2 regions of the Lysinibacillus sp. fls2-241-R2A-57 genome follow, and region 1 is predicted to be linked to the other one. Evidence: predicted binding sites of a transcription regulator. Region 1 holds the regulator's gene; the other holds the start of a gene.

Evidence for each region. Region 1 encodes CtsR, which represses protease genes until heat stress. Its sites were predicted from a motif close to ATGGTCAATAAAGGTCAAACA; they were not measured.
Region 2: QRN68_RS04490 (ATP-dependent Clp protease ATP-binding subunit) is a predicted target of CtsR. The motif match lies at 2,922-2,942, and genes of this name have one in related genera.

Annotation. Positions count from the first base shown of each region.
Region 1 is NZ_JARVRU010000041.1:62,795-69,302, reverse strand. It holds gene corA (magnesium/cobalt transporter CorA) at 1-36, opposite strand, end outside; gene QRN68_RS08885 (class I SAM-dependent methyltransferase) at 268-951, opposite strand; gene QRN68_RS08880 (DUF4870 domain-containing protein) at 1,076-1,381, shown strand; gene QRN68_RS08875 (CtsR family transcriptional regulator) at 1,584-2,054, shown strand; gene QRN68_RS08870 (UvrB/UvrC motif-containing protein) at 2,069-2,617, shown strand; gene mcsB (protein-arginine kinase McsB) at 2,614-3,723, shown strand; gene QRN68_RS08860 (ATP-dependent Clp protease ATP-binding subunit) at 3,713-6,157, shown strand; gene radA (DNA repair protein RadA) at 6,254-6,508, shown strand, end outside.
Region 2 is NZ_JARVRU010000022.1:20,818-27,325, reverse strand. It holds gene QRN68_RS04500 (hypothetical protein) at 1-79, opposite strand, end outside; gene QRN68_RS04495 (YjzD family protein) at 488-682, shown strand; gene QRN68_RS04490 (ATP-dependent Clp protease ATP-binding subunit) at 733-2,859, opposite strand; gene QRN68_RS04485 (Crp/Fnr family transcriptional regulator) at 3,131-3,817, shown strand; gene QRN68_RS04480 (hypothetical protein) at 3,859-4,056, opposite strand; gene QRN68_RS04475 (metal-sulfur cluster assembly factor) at 4,608-4,916, opposite strand; gene QRN68_RS04470 (prolyl oligopeptidase family serine peptidase) at 4,970-5,734, opposite strand; gene QRN68_RS04465 (Cof-type HAD-IIB family hydrolase) at 5,856-6,508, shown strand, end outside.

The sequences.
Region 1 (6,508 bases):
CTGTTGGTTTTTTGTAATTCCAATTGTACGTATCACAGCATTCACCTCACTTCTGTTGACTCTATCCTAACAGGTATGTTTGTCTTTACAACAAATAGCGCCTTAAATTTTATCTCGTACTAACGGGCAATAATTTATCTGTACCGAAAGCGAAGCGTCAGGCACAAGACTCCCACCTAAAAATTAAGGTGGGAATTTAACAAGTCCGACTGGTGAAGACTAATCATCAGTGATGGATGGAGAAAGCCCCATGATTAAAGTTTCACATTATTCGCCTTCTTTATAGCATATCCAACCGCCAAATAAAGTAGTGGCAAAGAATCTAGATGATCTTGTAAAGCCTGCCTGCTGTAATAGTGATAAAATGTCCTCTTCACGCATAAATGAAAGAGAACGTATGGATTTCTCCATTTCTGCTACCTCTGATGGTGATAGCTTTGTATGCTGTAGCCAATATGCACGCCACAAATCAAATTGTAACTCCGTTTCTAAAGAACCTAGTTGCCCGTATTTTGAGACGAGCACAAATGGTGCACCAGGTTTTAAATTATTTGCTATTTCCTTTAATGTTGCAAGTTTTTCTTGATGATCATTGATAAAATGAAGTACTAAAATACAGCTAGCAGCATCAAATTTCACTGAAGGCAGTAAAGTATCTAGTATAGTGCCTTGATGTAAAGACATATTATTAGGTAGAGGTTTTAAACGTTCTTCAGCAATTTGTAGCATTGCTGAAGAAGGATCTATGCCAACAAATGACCAATGAGCCCTTTTCTCAGCGAGCTGTAAAATTTCATTGCCGCTTCCTGAACCAACGATTAAAAAATCAGCTTTCTCGGGTAATGTAGATTGATAAAAGGTTTGTGTTAAACGCAGCATCGCATCATAACTAGGTAGCGTACGGCGAATGCCTTTTTCATATTCGTTTGCAAGTGTGTTATTAAATTCCATTGAGTATCACATGCCTTTCAAAAATTTTATATAAATCCAATTAAAATGTTGAAACTATCTAGGGTATAAATCCGTAAATAAAGTACATAAAACAAAATAAAATGATAAGGAAGGATTGATATAAATGGAAACAAAATGGTCTAAGGTAATCATACACGCAAGTGCGTTTTTCGCGCCATGGATAGTACCAATTATATTTTTCTTAATTAGTTCTGATGAAGAAATAAAAGCAATCTCCGTCCAAGCATTGCTGTTCCAAATTATAATGTGGGTTTTAATTGCAATTTCAAGTATTTTAAGCTTTTTACTAATTGGTATTCCGTTCTTAATTATCTTCGGAATTATGTTATTCGTTGTCCCAATTATCGGTATTGTGAAGGCTTTATCTGATATGCCTTGGCGTTATCCAATTGTTGGTCGTTGGGTATAATTTTTATAGACGCAAGTATATGCTAGTGGCATATGCTTGCGTTTTTTTCATTGATGATAAGGGTAAATTATAGGTATGAGCGGGGCTTTCGACATTTCAGTGTGCGAAATAATTGCAATTATTTTCAAGCGTTTTGTATAATATACTCAAAGAAAGTCAAAGATAGTCAAAGTCAGTGGAGTAAGCGAGGTGTATTCCTAAAATGCGTAATATATCAGACATCATAGAAGGCTACTTAAAGCAAGTACTTGAATTAGGTGGAGAAGGGCATATTGAAATAAAACGTAGTGAAATTGCAGATAAATTTCAGTGCGTGCCCTCACAAATAAATTATGTAATTAATACAAGATTTACTGCCGAACGAGGTTACCTTGTTGAAAGCAAACGTGGTGGTGGTGGATACATTCGAATTTTACGTGTCCGTGCGAATTCACAAATTGATCTAATCGACGATGTCCTCAGGCAAATTGAAGGTGGGGCATCGCAAACAATGGCAGAAGATTTAGTTTATCGACTAATTGATGAGCAGGTAATTTCAAAGCGAGAAGCGAAAATAATGTTAGCGGCAGTTGATCGCTCAACTATAGATTTGCAACTCCCTTTACGGGATAACATTCGGTCAAGAATATTACGAGCGATGCTAACAACGATTAAATATGAACAGCAAAAATAAAAGAGGTGATGGAAATGATTTGCGAACATTGTAAGCAACGTAATGCAACAGTTACCGTAACACAAGTTCAAAGTGGTCAAAAGGTGGAGCATCATTATTGTGACGTCTGCGCCTCTCAGTTCCATCCATTTCATGCAGAATTTAAACAGGAGCCAGTATCAATACAACAGCTATTATCCAATTGGTTTGGCTCACCTTCGTGGCAGCAACAAAAAGTAGGTGAAAAACAGCAGGCGCAACCACAACCGCAAACCTGTCCACAATGTGGATTTACGTATAAACAGTTTTTAAAAGAAGGTAAATTTGGATGCCCTAGCTGCTATGACACCTTTAGCGAGCACTTACCGAAGCTCTTTAACCGTATCCAGGCTGGTCCTCAACATATAGGGAAAATGCCTGGTGCCAGGAGCAATGTTTATGTTATCAAAAAGCAAATTGAAGATATTCGTAAACGTATGAAGGTTGCTGTAGATGAAGAACATTTTGAAGAGGCAGCCAAGCTTCGTGATGAAGCCAAGGAACTTGAGAAGCAGCTACAATTTGAAGGCGGTGATGTGTCGTGATGATTGAATCGTTTTTAGAACGTGCAACACCAATATGGATGAGTGTAGAGGACGATTATTCAGATATTGTCATTAGTACACGCATCCGTCTTGCTCGAAATTTAGATGGTTATCGCTTTCCATTAGCTTTTACAGAGAATGAGGCATTACAGGTGGAGCAGGCAGTTACACATGCAATAAAGGATAGTACGAAACTTCAAGAAAATTACTCTTATTTTGCTATTAAGGATTTAACATCTTTACAGCGTCAAATACTTGTTGAAAAACATTTAATTAGTCCTCAGCTTGCAAAAAAAGAGCTAGTGGGTTCCATACTTTTATCTGATGACGAATCAACTAGCATTATGGTGAACGAAGAAGACCATTTACGCATTCAATGTATGGCGGCCAGTTTTCAACTTCAAAAAGCATATGAACAGGCCAATAAAATTGATCGTATCTTAGAGAAAGCATTGCCTTTTGCATTTCGAGATACATTTGGTTATTTAACAAGCTGTCCAACAAATATTGGTACTGGTTTGCGAGCATCTGTCATGATGCACCTACCAGCCCTTACACTCACAGGTCAGATGAATCAAATCATTAATGCAATGACACGATTAGGAATGACAGTGAGGGGAATATATGGAGAAGGTAGTGAAAATTTAGGTAATGTTTACCAAGTGTCGAATCAGATTACACTAGGAAAAACAGAGGATGATATTTTAGCGGACATTCAAAGTGTCGCTGAAAAAATAATTCAGAAAGAACGGCATGCAAGAGGTAAGTTAATGGAAAAAGCAGAGCTTGCCCTAGAAGACCGCGTATACCGTGCTTTAGGTACCTTAACACATGCTCGAATTTTAACGAGTGAGGAAGCGGCTACTTGCCTATCAAATGTTCGTTTAGGGGTTGATTTACAGCTAATTAAAGGTATTAAAGCGACGACTTTAAACGAATGTGTTGTCAGTATGCAACCTGGATTTTTACAGCATTATGCAGGGGATGTTTTGCCACCTGCTGAGCGAGATCGCGCACGAGCTGAAATGCTTCGTGAGGCATTATTTCAAGAAAATATGAGTAAGCCTATTATTGGGGAAAAAGGAGAGGGTTCATTTGATGTTTAATCGTTTTACACAACGCGCGCAAAAAGTTTTACAGCTTGCACAAGAAGAGGCTATTCGTTGGAAACACGAATCAATTGGAACAGAGCATATTCTATTAGGGCTTATCCGTGAAGGCGGTGGTATTGCTGCAAAAGCATTGGAAGCCATTGATATTAGTCCTCAAATGATTGAAGCAGGTATTGAAGAGCTCGTAGGGAAAGGTAAAGAGGATGTTGGTCCAATTGTCCACTACACACCTCGAGCTAAAAAAGTAATAGAACTATCAGTCGATGAATCACGCAAATTAGGTCATTCTTATATAGGCACAGAGCATTTACTATTAGCACTTATTCGTGAGGGTGAAGGTATAGCGGCTCGTGTATTAAACAATGCTGGTGTCGGATTAAATAAAGCTCGTCAGCAAGTGCTATTGTTATTAGGTAATAACGATAATGCTCAATCTGGTCAACAAGCTGCACAGGCAGCAAATACACCAACATTAGATAGTCTTGCGCGTGATTTAACGCAAATTGCTCGTGAAGGCACTTTAGATCCGGTCATTGGTCGAAGCAAGGAAATTACTCGTGTTATCGAGGTACTGTCTCGCCGTACAAAAAATAACCCTGTACTGATCGGTGAGCCTGGTGTCGGTAAAACGGCTATTGCTGAAGGTTTAGCACAGCAAATTATTAATAATGAAGTGCCAGAAATCCTTCGCGACAAACGTGTTATGACACTTGATATGGGGACAGTTGTTGCTGGAACAAAATATCGTGGTGAATTTGAAGATCGCTTGAAAAAAGTAATGGATGAAATTCGCCAAGCAGGCAATGTTATTTTATTTATCGATGAATTGCATACATTAATCGGCGCAGGTGGTGCAGAAGGTGCCATTGATGCCTCAAATATTTTAAAACCATCTTTAGCTCGTGGTGAGCTTCAATGTATTGGTGCGACAACACTAGATGAATATCGTAAATATATTGAGAAGGATGCGGCATTAGAGCGTCGTTTCCAACCGATTCAAGTTGATGAGCCAACTGTAGAAGAAGCCATTCTAATTATTCAAGGCTTACGTGATCGTTATGAAGCACATCACCGTGTGAAAATTACCGATGAAGCAATTGAAGCGGCAGCGAAAATGGGAGACCGTTATATTTCTGATCGTTTCTTACCAGATAAGGCAATTGACTTAATCGATGAAGCGGGCTCTAAAGTACGTTTACGTTCATTCGCAGTGCCACCAAACTTAAAGGCACTTGAAGATAAACTTGAAAATGTACGCTCTGAAAAGAATGCAGCTGTCTCAGGTCAAGAATTTGAAAAGGCAGCGTCATTAAGAGATACAGAGCAAAAGCTAAAAGATGAAATTGAAACTACAAGAAAAAATTGGAAAGAAGAGCAAGGGAAAGCTGAATCAAAAGTTACAGTGGATGATGTAGCAGCGGTTGTTTCTATGTGGACTGGAATTCCAGTGTCAAAAATTGCTTCTGAAGAATCTTCTAAGTTATTACAGCTTGAAGAAGAGTTACACAAACGCGTTGTAGGTCAAGGAGAAGCAGTAGAAGCAATTTCTCGTGCCATTCGTCGTGCAAGAGCTGGCTTAAAAGATCCGAAACGACCAATTGGTTCATTTATTTTCTTAGGTCCTACTGGGGTTGGTAAAACAGAGCTTGCAAGAGCATTAGCTGAAGTTATGTTTGGCGATGAGGACGCAATGATTCGCGTTGACATGTCTGAGTACATGGAAAAACATTCGACTTCACGTTTAGTTGGTTCACCTCCGGGCTATGTAGGCTTTGATGATGGTGGTCAGCTAACAGAAAAGGTTCGTCGTAAACCATATTCTGTAGTATTGCTAGATGAAATTGAGAAGGCACATCCAGATGTTTTCAATATCTTACTGCAAGTACTAGAAGATGGCCGTTTAACGGATTCTAAAGGTCGTGTGGTAGATTTCCGTAACACAGTTGTTATTATGACATCAAACGTTGGTGCGGATGCTTTAAAATATCAGAAAAACCTTGGCTTCAATGTAGGTGGTACTGATACGAAGTATAAAGATATGAAGGGTACAATGCTGGAGGAATTGAAAAAAGCATTCCGTCCAGAATTCTTAAACCGTATCGATGAAATGATCGTCTTCCACTCACTAGAAAAAGAACACTTAAAAGAGATTGTTGCGATGATGGCGAATGCTTTAACAAAACGTCTGAAAGAGCAAGATATTACGTTAGAGTTAACGGATTCGGCTCTTGAGAAAATCGCTGAGGAAGGCTATGATCCTCAATATGGTGCTCGTCCACTACGCCGTGCATTACAAAAACAAGTAGAAGACCGTTTATCGGAAGAGCTACTGAAAGGTAATGTAGAGAAGGGCAATCAAGTTATCATTGATTATGTGAATGATGAGTTTGTTGTAAAGAAAAAAGAGGAAGTTTCTACTTCTAAATAATCGCGATTTAAAAAGACAGCAAGGCTTTAAGTGCCAAGCTGTCTTTTTTTATGTACAATAATAAATATAAGAACAAATATTCGAGGTGAAGGCGTTTTGGCAAAGAAAAAAACGAAATTTGTATGCTCAGGCTGTGGCTATGAATCTGCGAAATGGATGGGTAGATGCCCAGGGTGTGGGGAATGGAATAAGATGGTTGAAGAGATAGAGGTCGTTGCAAAAGGACCACGAGGGGCATTCCAACATTCTGCTACAGTTACCCAAAAGGCTCTCCCTATTATGCAGGTTGAAGCCGCTGAGGAATCACGAGTTGCAACAGAAATGAGTGAGCTTAACCGAGTGTTGGGTGGA
Region 2 (6,508 bases), on a different contig from region 1:
AAATGTTCTCAATTGATGGTTGTTCGTTCGTTAGTTGCCTTTTAACTTCTTTAATAATTTCTTTTAAAAAATCTCTCATTCTCTTTCCACCTTATAACTCTTATTATATTTCCAATATTTTCTACGGAGTTGAAAGTAAAAAGTTTCGTTGAAGATTTTAAAACCATCGCTTAAGACATAATAAAAAGCCACAATTGTCTAAAATAACTCTTCAAACTCATAATGAAGAACAGGTGCAAGCCGAAATAAAATTAATGCTTTTTGCCCTATTCTTCTCGACCACGTATCGAGCGGCTACGACACTCTCCTGCATTAAGTATTTGCTTCGGTTTCGAATTGCATTAAATTAAAAAAGTAGTAAGGTTATCGTTGTGACAAATTCGCCATGTTTCACGGAAAAGGTTCTTTTTTTTTCGATTTATGTTATGATATGATAATGAATATGTAGTAAAACTTTATGATAAAAAGTTCGGTTGAGGTGAAATTAATGCAATATATCGTAACGTTCATATGGTCATTCCTACTAGTTTCAATGTTAAACTACGTAGTAAGCTCTGTACTTGGCGTACCATTTGAATTCCAAACGGGTGCAATCGTATCAGTTGTATTCTCAATTCTTATTTTCGTTATTGGTGCAATTATTCCAAACGAGCCAACTCCAGAAGCTGCAGACCATCATTAATTTAAACAAGAAAGACCTGTTCCGCATCGTGCGAAACAGGTTTTTTCATGTTATTTTTCAACAATACATTGGCCATCGTGTATTCTAATGTGCAATGTTTCTCCCGGTAATACTTCACCACGTAGCAATTCTTTTGCAACTGCCGTTTCAATATAACGCTGCACGAAGCGTTTTAGTGGTCTTGCGCCAAACTGAGCATCCGCACCTTGTTCTACAACCCAATCAATTACATCTTGTTCTACTTGTAAAGTAATATCTTGCTCTGCAACTCGTTTGACAAGCTGTTCGACATATTTCCAAGCAATCGCTGTAAAGTGCTTATCTGATAGTGCGTGGAACATAATAATGTCGTCCATACGATTTAACAACTCTGGTTTAAAGTGCTGTCGCAGTGCAGCCATCACTAAATCCTCAACTGCTCCATCATCCTCTTTTGCTTCCATCAAATAGTTTGAACCAATGTTAGAAGTTAAAATGACTACTGTGTTCGTAAAGTTGACCATACGACCTTGACTATCAGTAATGCGTCCATCATCTAAAATTTGCAGTAAAATATTCGCGACATCTGGGTGTGCCTTTTCAATTTCATCTAGTAATACAACTGAATATGGATTACGGCGAACAGCTTCTGTTAATTGTCCACCTTCCTCATAGCCAATATAACCTGGAGGCGCCCCTACAAGACGTGATACGCTATGTTTCTCCATATATTCGCTCATATCAATACGAATAAAATGATCCTCAGAATCAAACAGCTGTGCAGCTAGTGCCTTCGCAAGCTCTGTTTTACCAACACCAGTTGGTCCTAGGAATAAAAAGCTACCAATTGGTCGATGTGGATCTTTGATACCAGCCCGCGCACGCCATACCGCTTCTGTGACAAGCTGTACGGCATTGTCCTGACCGATAACACGTTCATGTAATGTATCTTTTAAACGCAATAATTTTTCGCGCTCACCTTCTACTAATTTTGTCACCGGTATTCCTGTCCATCGTGAAACAATAGACGCGATTTCATCAGCTGTTACCTCTTCGCGTAAAATACGTGATTCCGTACCATTCTCTAATTGTTTTTCCATCTCTTGAATTTCCTTTTCAAGTGTAGGCATTTTCCCATGACGTAGTTCAGCTGCTTTATTTAAATCATATTTACTTTCTGCTTCATCTAAGTCATGGCGGTATTTATCAAGCGTTTCACGTTTTTTCTGAATGGCATGTAACGCTGCTTTTTCAGTTTCCCATTGTTTAAGCATGCCCTCAGAGGATTCTTTTAGCTTTTTTAATTCCTCACGTAGTTGCTCTAGACGCTTTTTACTTGCCTCGTCCTTTTCCTTACGCAGTGCTTGTTCCTCAATTTCAAGCTGCATAATACGGCGCTTTACTGCATCCAATTCCTGTGGCATGGAATCAATTTCTGTTCGAATCATTGCACATGCTTCATCTATTAAATCAATGGCTTTATCCGGCAAGAAGCGCTCTGTAATATAGCGATTCGAAAGCTCTGCTGCCGCTACAATAGCTCGGTCATGAATACGTACCGCATGATGTAACTCAAAGCGCTCTTTTAAGCCACGTAAAATGGAAACTGTATCCTCAATAGATGGTTCACGTACAAGTACTTGTTGAAAACGACGCTCTAAAGCAGGGTCTTTTTCAATATACATACGGTATTCATCTAATGTTGTAGCACCGATACAATGTAACTCTCCTCGTGCAAGCATTGGCTTTAACATATTCCCAGCATCCATTGCCCCATCCGTTTTACCTGCACCAACTATTGTATGAATTTCATCAATAAATAAAATGATACGCCCTTCAGATTCCTTCACTTCTTTAAGTACACCTTTTAAGCGTTCTTCAAATTGACCTCGATAACTAGCACCCGCTATTAAAGCACTCATATCAAGCTCGTACAATACGCAATCTTTTAATCCCTCAGGTACATCACCTTTGACAATACGTTGAGCTAACCCTTCTACGATTGCTGTTTTACCAACACCTGGCTCACCTATTAAGACAGGGTTATTTTTCGTTTTACGCGTTAAAATACGAATAACATTACGAATTTCTTCGTCACGACCGATAACCGGGTCCATTTTGCCGTTTTTCACTTCTTCAATCAAATTACGTCCAAATTGCTCCAATGGTTTTTTATTATCTGTTTGTTGAAATTGCATATTTAGCACTCCTTTTGAATAATGTTAGCGGAATCCCGTTTGCCATTCTGTTTAATGAAAAGAGTTTGACCTTTTCTGACTAACTTTATTTTACAACAAACGACAAACCTTAGCAAAGAATAAGCTCTAAAATTCCTTCACTTCTACCTGAAAAGTTACGCTATAATAAAAGCATGTTTCTTAGATTTAGTATCGAAATTATTCACCATCCTTTTGTAATAAACAGCCACTTATTACAAAAAGAAAGAGATGTGTTGGACATATGGTTTTAATGGATAATATGCAAGAGCAATTTCACGATCTTTTTCAAAAGCACGGTGTTTTTATTAAAGTGAATAAGGATAGTAAAATTTTTTTAGAAGGCGAACGTGCGAAAGAAATATACTATATAAAAACAGGAGCTATCTCGATTAGTCAGGAAACTGAGAACGGGAAGGAACTAACAATTCGAATTTGTGGTCCAGATAGTATGATTGGTGAAGGCTCATTATTTTGTAACTTTACGTATCATTCCATGACTGCTAAAGTATTAGAACCCTCTAGTTTATATGTTCTAAGCCTTAAATCATTGGAACTTTTATTAGTAGAACAACCTAATTTAATGGTGGAATATATGAAGTGGTTGCAAACAGAAAATTTAAAGCATCAAAGTCGTTTGCGTGATCTAGTTTTAAACGGTAAAAAAGGCGCTTTATTTTCAACGCTCATCCGTCTTACGAACACTTATGGTAAGCCTTTAGAAAATGGCAACGTTTTTATTGATTTCCCATTAACAAATACTGAATTTGCTAATTTATGTGCGACGAGTAGAGAAATGATCAATCGCATGCTTAATGATTTAAAGAAACACAATATTATTTCCTTCGAAAAGAGTTATATAACCATTCACGATTTACAATTTTTAAAGGATGAAATCGCCTGTGAGAATTGTCCGTTACAAATATGTCGTATCGACTAATACGCTAATCCCCGCTTACCGTTATAAGCGGGGATTTTATGTTATAGAAAAACTATGCCGTTAAAGCATGGCTCTTTAGCAAAATGAGGGGTTGATTTCCGTTCCGGCTGGGCGCTTTGTAGCTGACGCTTCGCTTTCGCTACATAAAACATTTGCCGCTGACGCTTTGCTTTCGCGCAGAGCAGAGCTTCCTGGGGGCGTCCGATGATCCGCTTCACTAAGTATATATCTTCTGACATGTCACTCTAATTTATTATGATAAAACGAAACTTCAGCAAAGAGGGTTTCTGTGAGATAGCGTAGCGGTAGCAACAATGGGGTTTCTGGGCGAAAGCGTAGTGTTAACGTAGCGACAGCAACAAGATGTGTTTCTGGGCGAAAGCGTAGTGGTAGCGGCAACAATGTTTTTCATGTACGAAAGCGTAGCGGCTCGATGCTCCAAAATACCGACCGCTGATAAAATACCTACAATCGCTGATAACTTCGTGATACCGCTGATAAAATGCCTACAATCGCTGATAACTTCGAGAAAACCGCTGATAAAACACCTACAATCGCTGATAACTTCGTGATATCGCTGATAAAATACCTACAATCGCTGATAACTTCGTGATATCGCTGATAATTTCGAGATATCGCTGATAAAACGCCTACAATCGCTGATAACTTCGTGATACCGCTGATATCATCAGAAAAGCGCGAGAAATCAATGTTTCTACAATTGATTTCTCACGCTTTTTAAGGTTTTGACCAGTTTTGTCCCAGCCTCTTTCATGTGCTCTAAGCGGACTTATCGTACACCTAATGCCATTTTTGCATAGCGAGACATTCTATCTTTTGACCACGGTGGATTCCATACAATATTAACATTTGTACTTTTTACCTCCGGAAGCTCACCTAATGCTGTATTCACTTGATCAACAATAACAGGTCCCATTGGGCAGCCCATAGATGTTAGCGTCATTGTAACCGTTGCTACACCTTCTTCATCTAAATCTACATCATATACTAAACCTAAGTTGACGATATCAATACCAAGCTCAGGGTCAATTACATTTTCTAATGCACCGAACATGCTGTCTTTCATATCTTGATCCATCTGTATTTCTCCTTCCATCACAGTGTTAACTTAATCATAGCAGATGCATCTTATTATGCCAAATGCTGTGCAAGCCATTCAGTTGCTGCTAACATACCGTCTCGTGATACTGCGTGGCCTGCTTTTTTATTAGCCAAAAATTTTAAGTCTTCCGGATTTGTTTCATAGTATTGGCATAAAGTTAAATAAAACTTATACGTATCTTTGAAAGGTACAGTTTTATCTAATTCCCCATGCCAAAATAGGACAGGTCGTCCTGCAAATTTTTCTGGTGTTAGGCTAATATCATATTTAGCTAGCAGCTCATTAGTTTGCTGTACCTCTTCTTCGGACATTGGCCAATTAACACCGTTATTAGTGAACTGTTGTAATTGATATTCACCTAATTTAATAAAACCTGGCGCCCCCATACATACTGCAGCTGTTTTAATCCAATCATAAAGCTTTAAGCAGCCTGACGTCACAATTCCACCCATCGATGTACCGGCGATGCCAATTTTATCATTCACTAATAATTGTTTATTCTTTAATTCATTATATAATTGTTCAACTTCATGAATAGAATTTAAAACAATATCCCAAAAATGTAAGTTCATTTGCATCTCAGATAGACCTTCACTACGGTCACCATGCAATTTTGCATCTGGTAATAGGACACGCACCCCTTTATCTACTAATTGATATGCATAATGTAAGTTATGTTCTTTTGCACTCATAAAGCCATGTATGAAAATTACTACCGGGGTTTCTTCATTCATATTTTCAGTATGTATATGTAATAAAGGAATATTTCCCCACGTTTCTTTCTCAACAATCATCTTTGTCACTCCCTATTACTGTCTCATCTTTATGTTAGCAAACTTTTTCCAATGTGACAAAATTTTGACGAACGGATGACAAAGAGATACTATTCAAACTATAGGAAAGGGGCAATGAATTATGAAACCACATTTAATCGTTTTAGACTTAGATGGTACGTTATTAACAGACCAACAACAAATTTCCACAAAAACTAAAAATACATTATTGCAGGCAAAGGAACAAGGTCATCAAGTGATGATTGCTACAGGTCGCCCTTATCGTGCGAGTGATATTTACTACAAGGAGCTTGACCTGAAAACACCCATTGTAAATTTCAATGGAGCATATGTGCATCACCCAAAAAATGCTTCTTGGCACCATATGCACACACCAATAGATTTAAGTGTTGTGCATGATGTCGTCGATTCCATTAATAGCTATGAGTACGAAAATATTATTGCGGAAGTTAAGGACGATATTTACGTGCATACAGAGGATGAACGGATATTAAATATTTTTAATATGGGGAATCCCAAAATTACTCATGGGGATCTATATACTCATTTACTAGACAACCCAACTAGTTTACTGATTCAAGCTAATGATATGAATTCAATGGTTATTCGTGATCATTTACATGCTGTTCATGCAGAGGTCATTGAACATCGTCGCTGGGGTGCACCATTTCATATTATTGAGATTGTTCGCCGTGGCTTAAATAAAGCAGTGGGAATCGCTCATGTAGCAAAGGATTTAGGTATCCCACGAGAGCGTATTATCGCATTCGGTGA